2 regions of the Allobrachymonas sp. genome follow, and region 1 is predicted to be linked to the other one. Evidence: predicted binding sites of a transcription regulator. Region 1 holds the regulator's gene; the other holds the start of a gene.

Region 1 (6,945 bases):
ATACCCTCTTCGCCCTGGCTACAGGGCAGGCCGATGTCGCGGACACGCCACCGCCGGATGGACTGACACTGGCAGCCATGACCAGCACAGTGGTGTCCATGGCCGTACATTCCGCCATCTGCAGCGCACAGTCCCTGCGGACAGACGATTCATTTTGGCCCAGCGCAGCCGAAGCAGCGTTGGCTGCCCGCCCCCGCCCGCAGAAATAGCCCTCGGACCTGATCGGATCCCAAGCGCAGCACACTGGATCCTTTCCCCAATCGGTTCCGTCAAGGGTCAATGGATGGGCCTCAGAAAGAGCCCCACCGTCAGACCCAGTCCGATGGTGACAATGGCCATGCGCAGAAGACGCTCGTTGACACGGTGCAATGCCCAGGCTCCGAGCAAGCCTCCGAGAATGGCTCCACTTCCCAGACACACGGCCTCACGCCAGTGCAGATCCGGGGAGAAGACAAACAGAGCCACAGCCGATGCGTTCATCACTCCGGCAAGAGCATTCTTGGTTGCCCCGGCATTGCGCGTCGGCAAGCCGGCCATGGTGAGCGCCGCCATCATGAGAAAGCCTATGCCGCCACCAAAATACCCCCCATAGATGGCGATGAGAAACTGCACCATCCCTGCCGCCACCGGCCCCAGAGAGGCAGAAGCCTCGATCGGCCTGCGACGAAAGCTGCCCCAGGCAAACATCACGGTGGCAAACAGCACCAGCCATGGCACGAGACGTGCAAAGATCGAGGAAGGGGTCTTGAGCAGCAGCAGCCCCCCGAGGGCCCCTCCCAGCAGACTGATGACGAACAGCGCCCTGAACCCCAGCTTTCCAGCCCCCGTCACGTGGCGCCGCCCTGCCCAGCCCGAAGTCACCTGCCCGGGAAACAGGGCCACCGTGGAGGTGATGTTGGCAGCGAGCGGCGACATGCCAGACAGGATCAGGGTAGGCAGGGTAATGAACGACCCCCCTCCAGCCAATGCGTTCTGGAGGCCCGCCCACATGCCGGCCATGAAAATCAATGCATAGATCATTCGTCATTCCTCTCCCGCGCCAGGCCCATCACGCCCCTCAAGGACGCACTCCCTCTGCGAATTGCACGCCATTCTAGGGATACCGGAACGACTGCGCACACGCAGGGCCTCCACAGACTTCTCACCGCCTCTTTCATGAGAGGTGAGAAAAGGCGGCATAAAAGGAGTCCTGTTGCCTCCCATGACGCAACTTTCTTGAAGCACAGAATCATCTGCAGGCCACATGCCTCAAAATGCTGCTACAATTCAATGCTTCAGCGGCTGTAGCTCAGTTGGATTAGAGTACTTGGCTACGAACCAAGGGGTCGTGGGTTCGAATCCTGCCAGCCGCACCATCTTGAAAAGGCCTGCACTTTCTGTGCAGGCCTTTTTCTTTGGCATGGAATCGTCTGCATCGACACATCTCTCCTGCAAACTCCTCATAACCATCAAAAAGTCATGCTACAATGCATGACTTCAGCGGCTGTAGCTCAGTTGGATTAGAGTACTTGGCTACGAACCAAGGGGTCGTGGGTTCGAATCCTGCCAGCCGCACCATATTGAAAAGGCCTGCACTTTCTGTGCAGGCCTTTTTCTTTATCTTCTTTATCCCTGTTTCTGCGCCGCACAGAGGCAGCCTCGCCTCCGTTTTCGTCCTCAGCGGAAAAAATCAGCGCGGGCTGAGGGCACCACTCACCAGCTTGGAAGTGATGTCGACGATATCGACCATGCGGCGATAGGGCATGCGCACGGGGCCAATCACCCCCAGAGTGCCGACCACCTGCCCTCCCACATGGTAGGGCGCGCTGACCACGGACAGCTCCTCCACTGGCAGCGAGCCACTTTCGCCCCCGATATAGATATGCACCCCTGCCGCCTGGATCGACTCGTCGAGCAGCCGCATGAGCTGTGTCTTCTGCTCGAACAGCTCGAAGGCACGACGCAGCTGGGTCATGTCGGAGGAAAAATCCGTGACGGAAAGCAGGTTGCGCTCTCCCACAATCACCACGTCCTGTCCGTGATCCTGCAGCTCTTCGGCGCTGGCCTGAATGGCCGCCTCCATGAGTGCAGCTATTTCACCCTGAAGGTGCTCGACCTCTCCGCGCAGACTGGCCCGCACCTGTTCCATGTCCATGCCGCTGTAGTGCTGGTTGAGATGGCTGGCGGCTTCAGTCAGTCGGGGCTGGTCGAAATCGGTCTCGGTGAAAAGGACACGGTTCTGCACGTCTCCGCCTGGCGACACCAGAATGACCAGCACACGCCGCTCGGACAGGCGCAAAAAATCAATGTGCCGAAAGGCCGATCCACGGCGAGGACTGACCACGACCCCCACGAACTGCGACAGATCCGAAAGCATATGGGCTGCCTTGGCAACGACCTGCTTGGGTTGCTCTGGTTCGAGCGTGAGGCTGGTGGGAATCTGCCTGAACAGACCAGCCGGTTCGGCGGTGAGCATGGCATCGACCACCATGCGGTAGCCACGCGCAGTGGGAATGCGGCCTGCCGAGGTATGAGGACTCGCCAGAAGCCCCAGATCTTCCAGGTCCGCCATGATGTTGCGGATGGTTGCTGAAGACAGCTCCAGTCCGGGCATCTGCGAAAGCGCACGCGACCCTACGGGCTGCCCGTCGGCAATGTAACGGTCCACCAGGGTCCGGAGCAGCAACTTGGCGCGGTCATCAAGCATGGCGTCACATTTTAATGATCTAATGCACACATGAAACCAAGATTTCAACATGTGGGGCTGATAGGAAAGTACCTGCGCAACTACCCGGCGCCGCAGGCTTCACAGACCGAGGGGACACCCGCCAACATCCTGATGAGCGTCGCTACCTGCCTGAAGGAGCAGGGATGCCAGGTAGCCATCGAATCGCGCTCCGCCGAGATCACCGGACTGGATCGGCTGTTTCCCACCCTGGAGATGGTGGAGATCGGCCAGCAGTGCGATCTGGCTGTAGTGGTGGGTGGAGACGGCACCATGCTGAGTGCTGCCCGTGAACTGGCCCCTGCCCAGGTACCGCTCATCGGCATCAACCAGGGACGTCTGGGCTTCATCACCGACATTCCGATCGACCGGGTGAGCGACACGCTGCCGCCCATGCTGCAGGGGGCCTATACCGAGGATCCCCGCGCCATGATCCACAGCCACGTGATGCGGGGCAACAGCTGCGTGTATGACGCCCTCGCCTTCAACGACGTGGTCATCAACCGGGGAAGCACCTCGGGCATGGTGGAACTTCGCATCGAAGTGGATGGCAATTTCGTCTGCAACCAGCGTGCGGATGGTCTCATCATCGCCACCTCCACAGGCTCCACGGCCTACGCACTGTCGGCCGGAGGGCCGCTGATGCATCCCTCCATTCCGGGCTGGGTGCTGGTGCCGATAGCCCCGCATACCCTGTCGAACCGCCCCATCGTGCTCTCGGATTCCTGCAAGGTGACGCTGGAACTGGTGGCTGGACGCAAGGCCAGTGCCACCTTCGATACCCAGTCGCTTTCTGCCCTGCAGCCCGGAGATCGGGTGGTGGTGCAGCGCTCAGAGCTGCAGGCCCGGTTTCTGCACCCCATCGGCTGGAATTATTTCGACACCCTGCGGGAAAAACTGCACTGGAACAAAGGAGGCAACTGACCATGGCCCTGCGGCGCATCACACTTCGCGATTTTGTGATTGTGCAGACGCTGGACCTGGATCTTGCCGACGGGTTTACCGTGCTCACAGGCGAGACCGGGGCAGGCAAGTCCATTCTGATCGACGCTCTGCAGCTCGTCATGGGAGCACGCGCCGATGCACATGCCGTGCGCGAAGGCTGTACCCGCGCAGACATCACTGCCCAGTTCGACACCATCGCACCTGTGCTCCCACTCCTCGATGCCTATGGCATCGAGCCTGATTCCGAGTCGGGCCTGCTGCTCAGGCGCAGCATCGACAGCCAGGGCAAGAGCCGCGCCTGGATCAACGGCACCCCTGCCACGGCGACCCAGCTGCGCGAGCTGGGCAGTCTGCTGGTCGATATTCATGGCCAGCATGCCTGGCAGTCCCTGATGCATCCGGCCTCGATCCGCCTGCTGCTCGACGCCTATGGCCGCATTCCGGCAGAGGCCCTGCAGGTTCCCTGGGCACAGTGGCATGCACTCCAGGCACAGCTCGAAGCAGCCCAATCAGGTCTGGCACGCCGCGAGGAAGAACGCGAGCGACTGCAGTGGCAGGTGGCCGAGCTCGACAGGCTTGCCCCCCAGCCAGGCGAATGGGACACGCTCAATGCAGAACACCAGCGCCTGTCGCATGCCCAGCAGCTCCTTGAAAGTGCACGGCAGGCCATCGACCTCCTCGACGCCGAGGAAGTCGGCGTACAGCATGGCCTGCGCCGCGCGGCCCAGACTCTGGCCGACCATGCCTCGATCGAACCCCGTTTCCAGGAATGGATCGAGCTGCTCGAATCCAGCCAGACCCAGTTGCAGGAAACGCTGCGTGGCTTGGGCGGCTATCTCGATCGCGTCGAATGGGATCCGGAGCAGCTGGCCCAGCTCGATCAGCGCCTCGGAAGCTGGCTGAGCCTGGCACGCAGGCTGCGTCTCGCACCGGAATCGCTGCCTTCAACCTGGCAAGACTGGAAACAGGCGCTGCAAGCTCTCGAAGACGACATCGATGTGGCGGCCCTCGAAACCCGGGTGACGCAGGCGCGGGAAGCCTATCTCCTGGAAGCCGAGCACATCAGCCAGCTCCGCCGCAAGGCCGGCGCCCAGCTCGCTGTCGCCATCACGGCCGCCATGCAGGAACTCGGCATGGAGGGGGGGAGATTCGAAGTCTCTTTCCTCCCAGCTCCTCCCTCTGCCACTGGCACGGACACCATCGATTTTCTGGTATCAGGACACAGCGGCAGCAGTCCTCGCCCCATTGCCAAGGTGGCCTCTGGCGGCGAACTCTCGCGCATCTCGCTGGCCATTGCCGTCACTACCAGCAAGCTGGGACAGGCTCCCACCCTGATCTTTGACGAGGTCGACGCGGGCGTGGGTGGCATCGTGGCCCACACCGTGGGCCGCATGATGCGCCAGCTGGGACAGGATCGCCAGGTACTGGCCGTCACTCACCTGCCACAGGTAGCAGCTTCTGCCCATCATCACCTGCGTGTATCCAAGGCCATCGATCCCCAGGACCACGCCACAGTCAGTCATACCGAACCGCTCGACGATGCCGGCCGTGCTGCCGAACTGGCCCGCATGCTGGGCGGCGAGCCCGGTGCAGCCACCCCATTGGCCCATGCCCGAGAAATGCTGAAAACCGGACAGGCCACTGGGGACGAATCGGTACAGACCGAACTTTTCACCTCCCGTGGCCGCAGCGCGTCTTTCCGGACACGCCCTTCCTGAGCCGATCATGCCCCCCCTTTCTCCCCTCCCCTCCTCGCTTCCGGCCAGCCCCTCTCCCTCTCCAGAGGCCCTCCCCATGCGGCTGGTGATCATCAGCGGCATGTCGGGCTCCGGCAAGTCGGTGGCACTGCATGCCATGGAGGATTCCGGTTTTTACTGCGTCGACAACCTGCCGCCCGAGCTGCTGCTGCCGTTCATTGAAGTGGAGCGCCAGCACCAGAGCCGCCTCGTGGCCATTGCCGTGGATGCCCGCAGCGCCAATTCCCTGCCCCTCATTCCGCTGCAGATCAACACCCTGAGGCGCAGTGGGGTCGAGGTATCGGTGCTTTTTCTGGACGCCAGTGACGCCACGCTCATGCGCCGTTTTTCGGAGACGCGTCGCAAGCACCCCCTCACACGCATCGCAGGCAAGAACCAGGATCAGGATCTGCGCGATGCCGTTGCACTGGAGCGCGAGCTGCTGGCAGATTTCCGCAGCCACGCCCATGTGATCGACACCACGATGACCCACGCAGCCCAGCTGCGCAGCCACATCCGTGCCCTCATGGCGCTGCCGCAAAGCCACATCACGCTCGTGTTCGAATCCTTCGGATTCAAGCGTGGCACTCCGACCGACGCGGATTTCGTGTTCGATGTGCGCATGCTGCCCAACCCGTATTACGAGCCGGCGCTGCGCCCGCTGACGGGCCGTGATGCCCCAGTCATCGACTACCTGGAAGCACAGCCTGAAGTCGGCATCATGCACGCCAACATCCGGGACTTCATGCAGCGCTGGCTGCCTGCACTGGCGGAAAACCACCGCAGCTACGTCACCGTGGCCATAGGCTGCACCGGAGGACAGCACCGTTCGGTCTATCTCGTCGAACGGCTTTATCAGGATTTCTGCAGCGAGTGGACCTGCCTGCGCCGCCACAGGGATCAGGATTTCTGATCAATCCTTGCGGCTCTCTGTCCAGAGAACCGGATGTTCTCTTTCCTGCAGCCATTTGCGCACCGGCGCTGGCAGCCCCAGGGACTGCCAATCCGAGCGCCAGCCGGCCTGTCTTTCCGCATCCGATGGCCCTGACGCGGCAGAAGCATCCACCTGCAGACACAACGGCTGCAGATACAAATCCTTGTGGGTCAGCACATGCCTGAAAGAAGGAAATGCCTCCAGCGCTCCTTCGGCTGCCACTCCCCATTGGGCCCTGGCGTACTCGCGGGCGTCCTGCTCCGCAGCAAATACCGGCAGACAGTACAGTCCCGCCCAGATGCCTGTGGACGGGCGTTTTTCCAGCCATATGCCGGCTGCCGATTCTGCCACCAGCAGCCACCACGTCTCCGCTGTACGGCGCAGGCGACGCGAACGCACCGGATATGCGGTTTCGCAGTGCAATGCATGGGCCACACAGCAAGACTCCATGGGACACTGGGTGCATACAGGATTCCTGGGAGTGCAGATCATCGCCCCCAGATCCATCAGCCCCTGGGTATAGGCCTGCATGTCGGCTGGACAGACAGGAGCTGCCGGAAGCAGTGCCGCTGCCCGCCCAACCAGGCGACGCAGCGCGGCCACCTGCGAGAGATCATCTGCCATCC
Region 2 (6,945 bases), on a different contig from region 1:
CTTTTGTCCACGGGGACAGATGGCTGGCACACGTCGATTTCTCGAAGACGCACATCGACGACGACGTGCTGACCCTTCTGCACCGGCTGGCCTGTGCCCAGGGAGTGGAAGCCCGCCGTCAGGCCATGTTTGCCGGTGAGCGCATCAACCATACGGAGGGGCGTCGGGTCATGCACTGGCTGCTGCGCGAGCCTGTGGAAGCAGGTGTGGCGGAGCCCTTGCAGCCTCTGTGGCGCGAGATGGATGCCGTGCGCACCGCCTTTCTCGACTATGCGGAACGGGTGCGGGACGATGCGTCCATCACGGATATCGTCAACATAGGCATCGGGGGGTCCGATCTGGGGCCGCGCATGGCGATCGAGGCGCTGGCTCCCTATGGGCACACAGGCAAGCGGTTCCATTTCGTGAGCAATGTCGACGGGGATGCCCTGCATGATGTGCTGGCCCGGGTGGAGCCTGCACATACCCTGTTCATCGTGGCGAGCAAGACCTTCACGACGCTCGAAACCATGACCAATGCGGCCACTGCCATGGCCTGGTTCCGCGCGGCAGAGGATGGCCGCCATGCCGATCGCCTGGGCGAGCATTTCGTGGGCATCACGACACGGGTCGAATCGGCCCATGCGCTCGGCATGCGGCAGGCATTTCCGATGTGGGACTGGGTGGGCGGGCGGTATTCGGTCTGGTCGGCTGTGGGGCTGTCGCTGGCGGTGGCAATCGGTGCCACCCGCTTCCGGGAATTCCTGGCAGGAGCGCATGCCATGGACCGGCATTTCGTGGAAGCCCCGGCGCAGGACAGTCTGCCGATGCAGCTGGGTCTGCTGGATGTGTGGCGCAGCAGTTTCCTTGGGCATGCATCCCGGTGCATGGCACCCTATGCCCAGATGCTGCAGCGGTTTCCGGCCTATCTGCAGCAGCTTGAGATGGAAAGCAATGGCAAGCGCTCCAGTGCATGCGGAGAGCTGCTGGACTATGCCACCTGTCCCACCGTGTGGGGAGAACCGGGAACGAACGGGCAGCATGCTTTCTTCGAGATGCTGCATCAGGGCCCCCAGGTGCTGCCTGTCGAGTTCATCGCCGTGTGTCGGCCCCAGCATCCATGGGCGCTGCACCATGAGCTGCTGCTGGCCAATGCGCTGGCGCAGGCGCAGGCGCTGATGCTGGGACGGGACGACCCTGATCCGCAGCGCTGCTGCCCGGGAAACCGGCCGAGCACCTTCATTCTCCTGCCGGAGCTCACCCCCTTCACGCTGGGGACGTTGATCGCGCTCTACGAGCACCGTGTCTTCGTGAGCGGTGCCGTGTGGGGGCTCAACAGTTTCGATCAGTTCGGCGTGGAGCTGGGCAAGCAGCTCGCGAGCGGACTGGCACCACGGTTCTCGAGCGGGGATGTGCAGGGGCTCGATGCTTCCACGGCCGATCTCCTGACCCGCATGCGCGCTGCGATGTGACGCTTCTGCCGGAGCAGCAGAAAACCCGCCGGCCCGTGAGGGAGGCGGTTTTTCTTTATGTGGCGGTGACGGATGATGCGGCGCAGTGGACGTAACCGTCCCTTGATCTGCGCCGCAGGAAAAGCCCGACCGGCCTTACTTACTCGATCCGGATGCGCTGCGGGACGTTGACGGCTTTCTTGGGCAGGGTGAGCACGAGCACGCCATTTTCGTATCGGGCCTTGGCAGCGGATTCATCGATCTCTGCAGGCAGCTGGAAGCTGCGGGCCACCTCGCCCTGGTAGCGCTCGGTGCGCAGGACCTTGTCGCCTTCGCGGTGGCTGTCCTGCTGCTTGACCTCGGCGCGTATGGTCACCACATTGCCTTCGACTCCCACCTGGATGTCTTCCTTGGGGACGCCGGGAAGATCGGCATGCACGGTGAAGTCCTGACCGGATTCCTTGACGTCGATCCGGAGCTGCGAGGGCGGCGGCAGAGGCTCGCCATGCAGCGGCTTGATGAAAAAGCCGGGAGCGACATCCTTGAAGAAGTCATCGAGCAGGGGATTGCGGTTGATCAGGGTATTCATGCGTTTCTCCATCAGGTTGAAGGTGAAAATTCAAGTTCACGGCAACGTTGCATGTCTCCTAAGTAAGCGCCATCAAAGGATTTTCAAGGGATTGGAAGGGGCGTTCTGTATCGGGATGTGGGGGATGGAGAAGACCGCAGGGTGGGGTGTTCGGCACGCTGCCTGCGCATGAAAAAACCCTCCCGCCCCGAAGGACGAGAGGGTTGGTGCGGTGGGCCGGATGCAGGGATCAGCGGCTTGCGGGAACCGCGCCCGCTTGCCCTGCAGCCGGAGACCGGCGGAGATGAATTACATCATCCCGCCCATGCCTCCCATGCCGCCCATGTCACCCATGCCGGCGGCAGGAGCGTCTTCCTTGGGGGCTTCGGCCACCATGCACTCGGTGGTCAGCATCAGGCTGGCCACGGAGGCGGCGTTCTGCAGCGCAGTGCGGGTCACCTTGGTCGGGTCCAGGATACCCATTTCGATCATGTCGCCATACACGTGGTTGGCAGCGTTGTAGCCGAAGTTGCCGGCGCCTTCCAGCACCTTGTTGACCACCACGCTGGGCTCGTCACCGGCGTTGGCGACGATCTCGCGCAGGGGGGCTTCGATGGCCTTGAACACCAGCTTGATGCCGGCGTTCTGGTCGGCGTTGGCGCTGGTGAGCTCACCCACGCTGGCGCGGGCACGCAGTAGGGCCACGCCACCACCGGCGACGATGCCTTCCTCGACGGCTGCACGGGTGGCGTGCAGGGCGTCTTCGACACGGGCCTTCTTTTCCTTCATTTCGACTTCGGTGGCAGCGCCGACCTTGATCACGGCCACGCCACCGGCGAGCTTGGCCACACGTTCCTGCAGCTTTTCGCGGTCGTAGTCGGAGGTGGCTTCCTCGATCTGGACACGGATCTGCTTGACACGTGCCTCGATGTCGGCAGCAGCGCCTGCGCCGTCGATGATCGTGGTGTTTTCCTTGGCCACTTCGATGGTCTTGGCCTGGCCCAGATCGGCCAGGGTCACCTTCTCGAGCGTCAGGCCGACTTCTTCGGCGATGACCTTGCCGCCGGTCAGGATGGCGATGTCTTCGAGCATGGCCTTGCGACGGTCGCCGAAGCCCGGAGCCTTGACGGCCACGACCTTCAGGATGCCGCGGATGGTGTTGACCACCAGGGTGGCGAGGGCTTCGCCGTCCACGTCTTCGGCAATGATCAGCAGCGGGCGGCTGGCCTTGGCCACTTGCTCGAGCACGGGCAGCAGGTCACGGATGTTGCTGATCTTCTTGTCGAACAGCAGCACGAAGGGGTTTTCGAGAACAGCGACCTGCTTTTCGGGGTTGTTGATGAAGTAGGGAGACAGGTAGCCACGGTCGAACTGCATGCCTTCCACGACGTCGAGTTCGTTGCTCAGGCTCTTGCCGTCTTCGACGGTGATCACGCCTTCCTTGCCGACCTTGTCCATGGCGTCAGCGATGATCTGGCCGATGGATTCGTCGGAGTTGGCGGAAATGGAGCCAACCTGTGCGATTTCCTTGGAGGTGGTGGTGGGCTTGGAAGCGGCCTTGAGCTGCTCGACCAGTGCGGCGACAGCCTTGTCGATGCCGCGCTTGAGGTCCATGGGGTTCATGCCGGCGGCCACGTACTTCATGCCTTCGCGCACGATGGCCTGGGCCAGCACGGTGGCGGTGGTGGTGCCGTCGCCCGCGTTGTCGGAGGTCTTGGAAGCGACTTCCTTGACCATCTGGGCGCCCATGTTCATGAGCTTGTCCTTGAGCTCGATTTCCTTGGCCACGGACACACCGTCCTTGGTCACGGTGGGAGCGCCGAAGGAGCGCTCGAGCACCACGTTGCGGCCCTTGGGGCCCAGGGTGGTCTTGACCGCGTTGGCCAGGATGTTCACGCCTTCGACCATGCGGGCGCGGGCGTCAGCGCCGAAAACTACGTCTTTAGCTGCCATTTGCAAATTCTCCAGTGATTCAGTGGTGCAGGATGCCTGTGCCATGCGGCCACGCATCCGTGCGGGATGGGGTGGGTATTACTTCTCGACGACGGCGAAGATGTCGTCTTCCTTCATCACCAGCAGTTCCTCGCCGTCGACCTTGACGGACTGGCCGCTGTACTTGCCGAACAGCACACGGTCACCGACCTTGACGTTCAGGGGCTTGACTTCGCCCTTGTCGTTGATGCGGCCGGGGCCGATGGCCAGCACTTCACCCTGGTCGGGCTTCTCGGTGGCGTTGTCGGGGATGACGATGCCGGAAGCGGTTTTGGTTTCGTTTTCCAGACGCTTGACGATCACGCGATCGTGCAGGGGACGCAGGTTCATGGACTCTCCTTGAAAGTAAGTCGTGATGAGACAAACAGTTGAAACAGGGGATGTTCCCTGCCTGCACGGAAACGCGTCCGTGCAGGACGGGGAAAGCATCGGCCGGCAGAGGCGGCTGGCCATCCCGGCACACATGCGTGGATGGCTTTAGCACTCTACCCTGGCGAGTGCTAATGATAAGGGCGATCCAGGGGGATTCAAGAGGCGGATGGGCAAAACTTGCGCATGGCACCGGGTGCCATGCCGGGTGGCTCACCCGCGGAATACCGTGCGTGCACCGTTGAAGCGGGAGGCAAAGTAGGGGCTGTAGAGGCTGGCGGTGCGCACGATGCCCCCCGAAGAAGGGGCATGGATGAATTCGCGGCGGCCGATATAGATGCCCATGTGCGAGAAGGGGCTGCCGGAGGTATCGAAAAACACCAGGTCACCCCGCTGCAGCTGGTTCACGGCAAGGGGGCGACTCGACTGGGCCCACTGCAGGGTGCTGCGAGGCAAGGCACGGGGAGCAATGCCGCTGAAGACGTATTGCACGAGGCCACTGCAGTCGAAGCCTCCTTCCAGCGTATTGCCGCCGTAGGTGTAGGGTGTGTTGATGGCGAGCATGGCCCGGGCAATGGCGGCTTCGCGCAGGTCGCCGGAAAACTGCAGCGGATGCAGCAGGGCGATGGAGGGGTAGTCGGTCCGGAGCGTGCCCAGGGAGGTGCCGGAAGAGCGCCGACGGGCTGTGTGGGCAGGGCTGGCGCAGCCCGCGAGCAGGAGGGCTGCGCAGCCTCCCCCGGCCAGGAGCAGCAGGTGGCGGCGCGAGGCGAGGTCTTGAGTCGAAGAATCAGACCCCCCCTCCCGCCGAAGGGCGGGGGGCAGCGCGGGCATGGAAAGAGAGGAGGTGGGGGGCGGCAGGGGGCGCATCGGGAAAGCTCCGGAAGATGCCATGCGCACGTTGTACCACCTGGGGTGCCGTTTGCGAATCCCCCGGCCTGTCTGTCGCCCTGTCTGCAGCAGGGGGCGGCAGGGAGGCGCGCAGGGGGGGGATCAGAAGTGGGGTTCACTCCGGGAATCGTGAGATTCGCGATGCTCCTGGGGCCGGTTGTTGGGGCGCTGCTGCTGTGGCTGCTGGATAGCTCGGGGATCGCGCTGGAACGTGCGGGCACGTTCCACACGCTGTGCCTGGGGAGCCATGCGGCGCTGCTCGGCCGCCGGAGAGTTCGGCAAGGTGCGCGGGCGCTGTGACATCCAGGCAGGACGTGGGACAGCGGCTGGAGCAGGAGTGCCGGGCTGGGCCGCCGGGGAAACTGCAGGCGCTGTACGGCCCTGCGTGGCATGCATCCAGCCCGTGGGGTTGCCAGCCGGCGCTGTGGGGGCGTGAGGGGCGGTGGCTCCCCACGGACGTCCGTTGACGGGGGCCTGAACCGCATGCAGGGGGGTAGAGGGGCCGGGCGGCACGAAGCGGTGGCCAGGCGCAGTCCAGTGACCATTGACGAACACGACGCCATTGCCACGATGGGCATAGTAGGGATGCATCCAGGTATAGCCCGGACGCGGGGCACTGGCCCAGTGGCCGCGCGCCCAGACCCACTGGTTCTGCCAGGTCCAGTAGCCGCCGATCCAGATGGCGCCGATGAAGGGCATGGGGGGCGGGGTTTCGACCAGAACCGGCGGCGGGTCGTAGGGAATGAGCAGCGGGTCGGGCTGGACGACCCCGACATCGCTCCAGACACCGCTGTCGATCGTGGCGTAGGGCAGGGGCGCAACGCAGGCAAGAGGTCAGCAGGGTGAGACCGGTGAGCAGCAGGGCGGCGGGCCCGCGGAGGGCGCGCGCAGGGGCAGCGGAAGGACGGATCGGGAGGATGGCAGTCATGGGATGTTCGTCGGAAGATGGAAATGAGTGTGTAAGGGCAGATCACATGGCGGCTGCAAAGTTCAGCGGCAGGTGTGACAGCGTGTATGGGGGCGCCGGCGCCCGGCTTGGGGCAAGGTGGACGGCGCCAGGCGGTTCAGGGAAGCTTAAGAGGCATGCGGCAAGGTGAACATGGATACGGGAACTTCGGGGTCGGGATGCACTCTATCTGTGCGTGAGGACCACGGAGTCCGGAACTTTTTTGCGAGGACAGAATGAAGAATATCAAGATGGGGTGGTGGCTGGTGCTGCTGGTGCCTGCGGGATTGTGGTTCATGGCCGATACGCTGTGGGTGCAGCCGTTCAGGTATTTCCCGTTCAGGGAGGTCTTTATCCAGTTCACCGGCGTGGTGGCCATGGCGGTGATGAGCGTGGGCATGGTGCTGGCGACCCGTCCGCGGTGGCTGGAGGCCCGGCTCAATGGGCTTGACAAGATGTACCGCCTGCACAAATGGCTGGGGATCACGGCGCTGGTGGTGTCGGTGGTGCACTGGTGGATGTCCAAGGGGACGAAGTGGATGGTGGACTGGGGCTGGCTGGAGCGCCCCGCACGCCGTGGCCCCCGAGGCGGCGGAGAAGGGGCGGCACAGGCGGTTGTGACGCTGGAGCAGTGGCTCAACACGCAGCGCCATCTGGCCGAATCGATGGGAGAGTGGGCCTTCTATGGGGCTGTGGTGCTGATGGTTCTGGCGCTCGTGAAGTGGTTCCCCTACCGGCTGTTTGCCAAGACA

What was found. Region 1 encodes HrcA, which represses chaperone genes, less so after heat shock. Its sites were predicted from a motif close to TTAGCACTCNNNNNNNNNGAGTGCTAA; they were not measured.
Region 2: a site for HrcA is predicted at 4,468-4,494, ahead of groES (co-chaperone GroES). Genes of this name have one in related genera too.

The regions. Positions count from the first base shown of each region.
Region 1 is NZ_JAYRLV010000001.1:348,375-355,319, forward strand. Features, by position in the region: gene ACE3P9_RS01605 (P1 family peptidase) at 1-209, shown strand, start outside; gene ACE3P9_RS01610 (sulfite exporter TauE/SafE family protein) at 277-1,017, opposite strand; tRNA gene ACE3P9_RS01615 (tRNA-Arg) at 1,278-1,355, shown strand; tRNA gene ACE3P9_RS01620 (tRNA-Arg) at 1,480-1,557, shown strand; gene hrcA (heat-inducible transcriptional repressor HrcA) at 1,670-2,686, opposite strand; gene ACE3P9_RS01630 (NAD kinase) at 2,717-3,628, shown strand; gene recN (DNA repair protein RecN) at 3,631-5,367, shown strand; gene rapZ (RNase adapter RapZ) at 5,444-6,298, shown strand; gene mutY (A/G-specific adenine glycosylase) at 6,299-6,945, opposite strand, start outside.
Region 2 is NZ_JAYRLV010000004.1:34,301-41,245, forward strand. Features, by position in the region: gene pgi (glucose-6-phosphate isomerase) at 1-1,451, shown strand, start outside; gene ACE3P9_RS05015 (Hsp20/alpha crystallin family protein) at 1,591-2,019, opposite strand; gene groL (chaperonin GroEL) at 2,308-3,951, opposite strand; gene groES (co-chaperone GroES) at 4,030-4,320, opposite strand; gene ACE3P9_RS05030 (C40 family peptidase) at 4,573-5,190, opposite strand; gene ACE3P9_RS05035 (hypothetical protein) at 5,350-5,946, opposite strand; gene ACE3P9_RS05040 (ferric reductase-like transmembrane domain-containing protein) at 6,430-6,945, shown strand, end outside.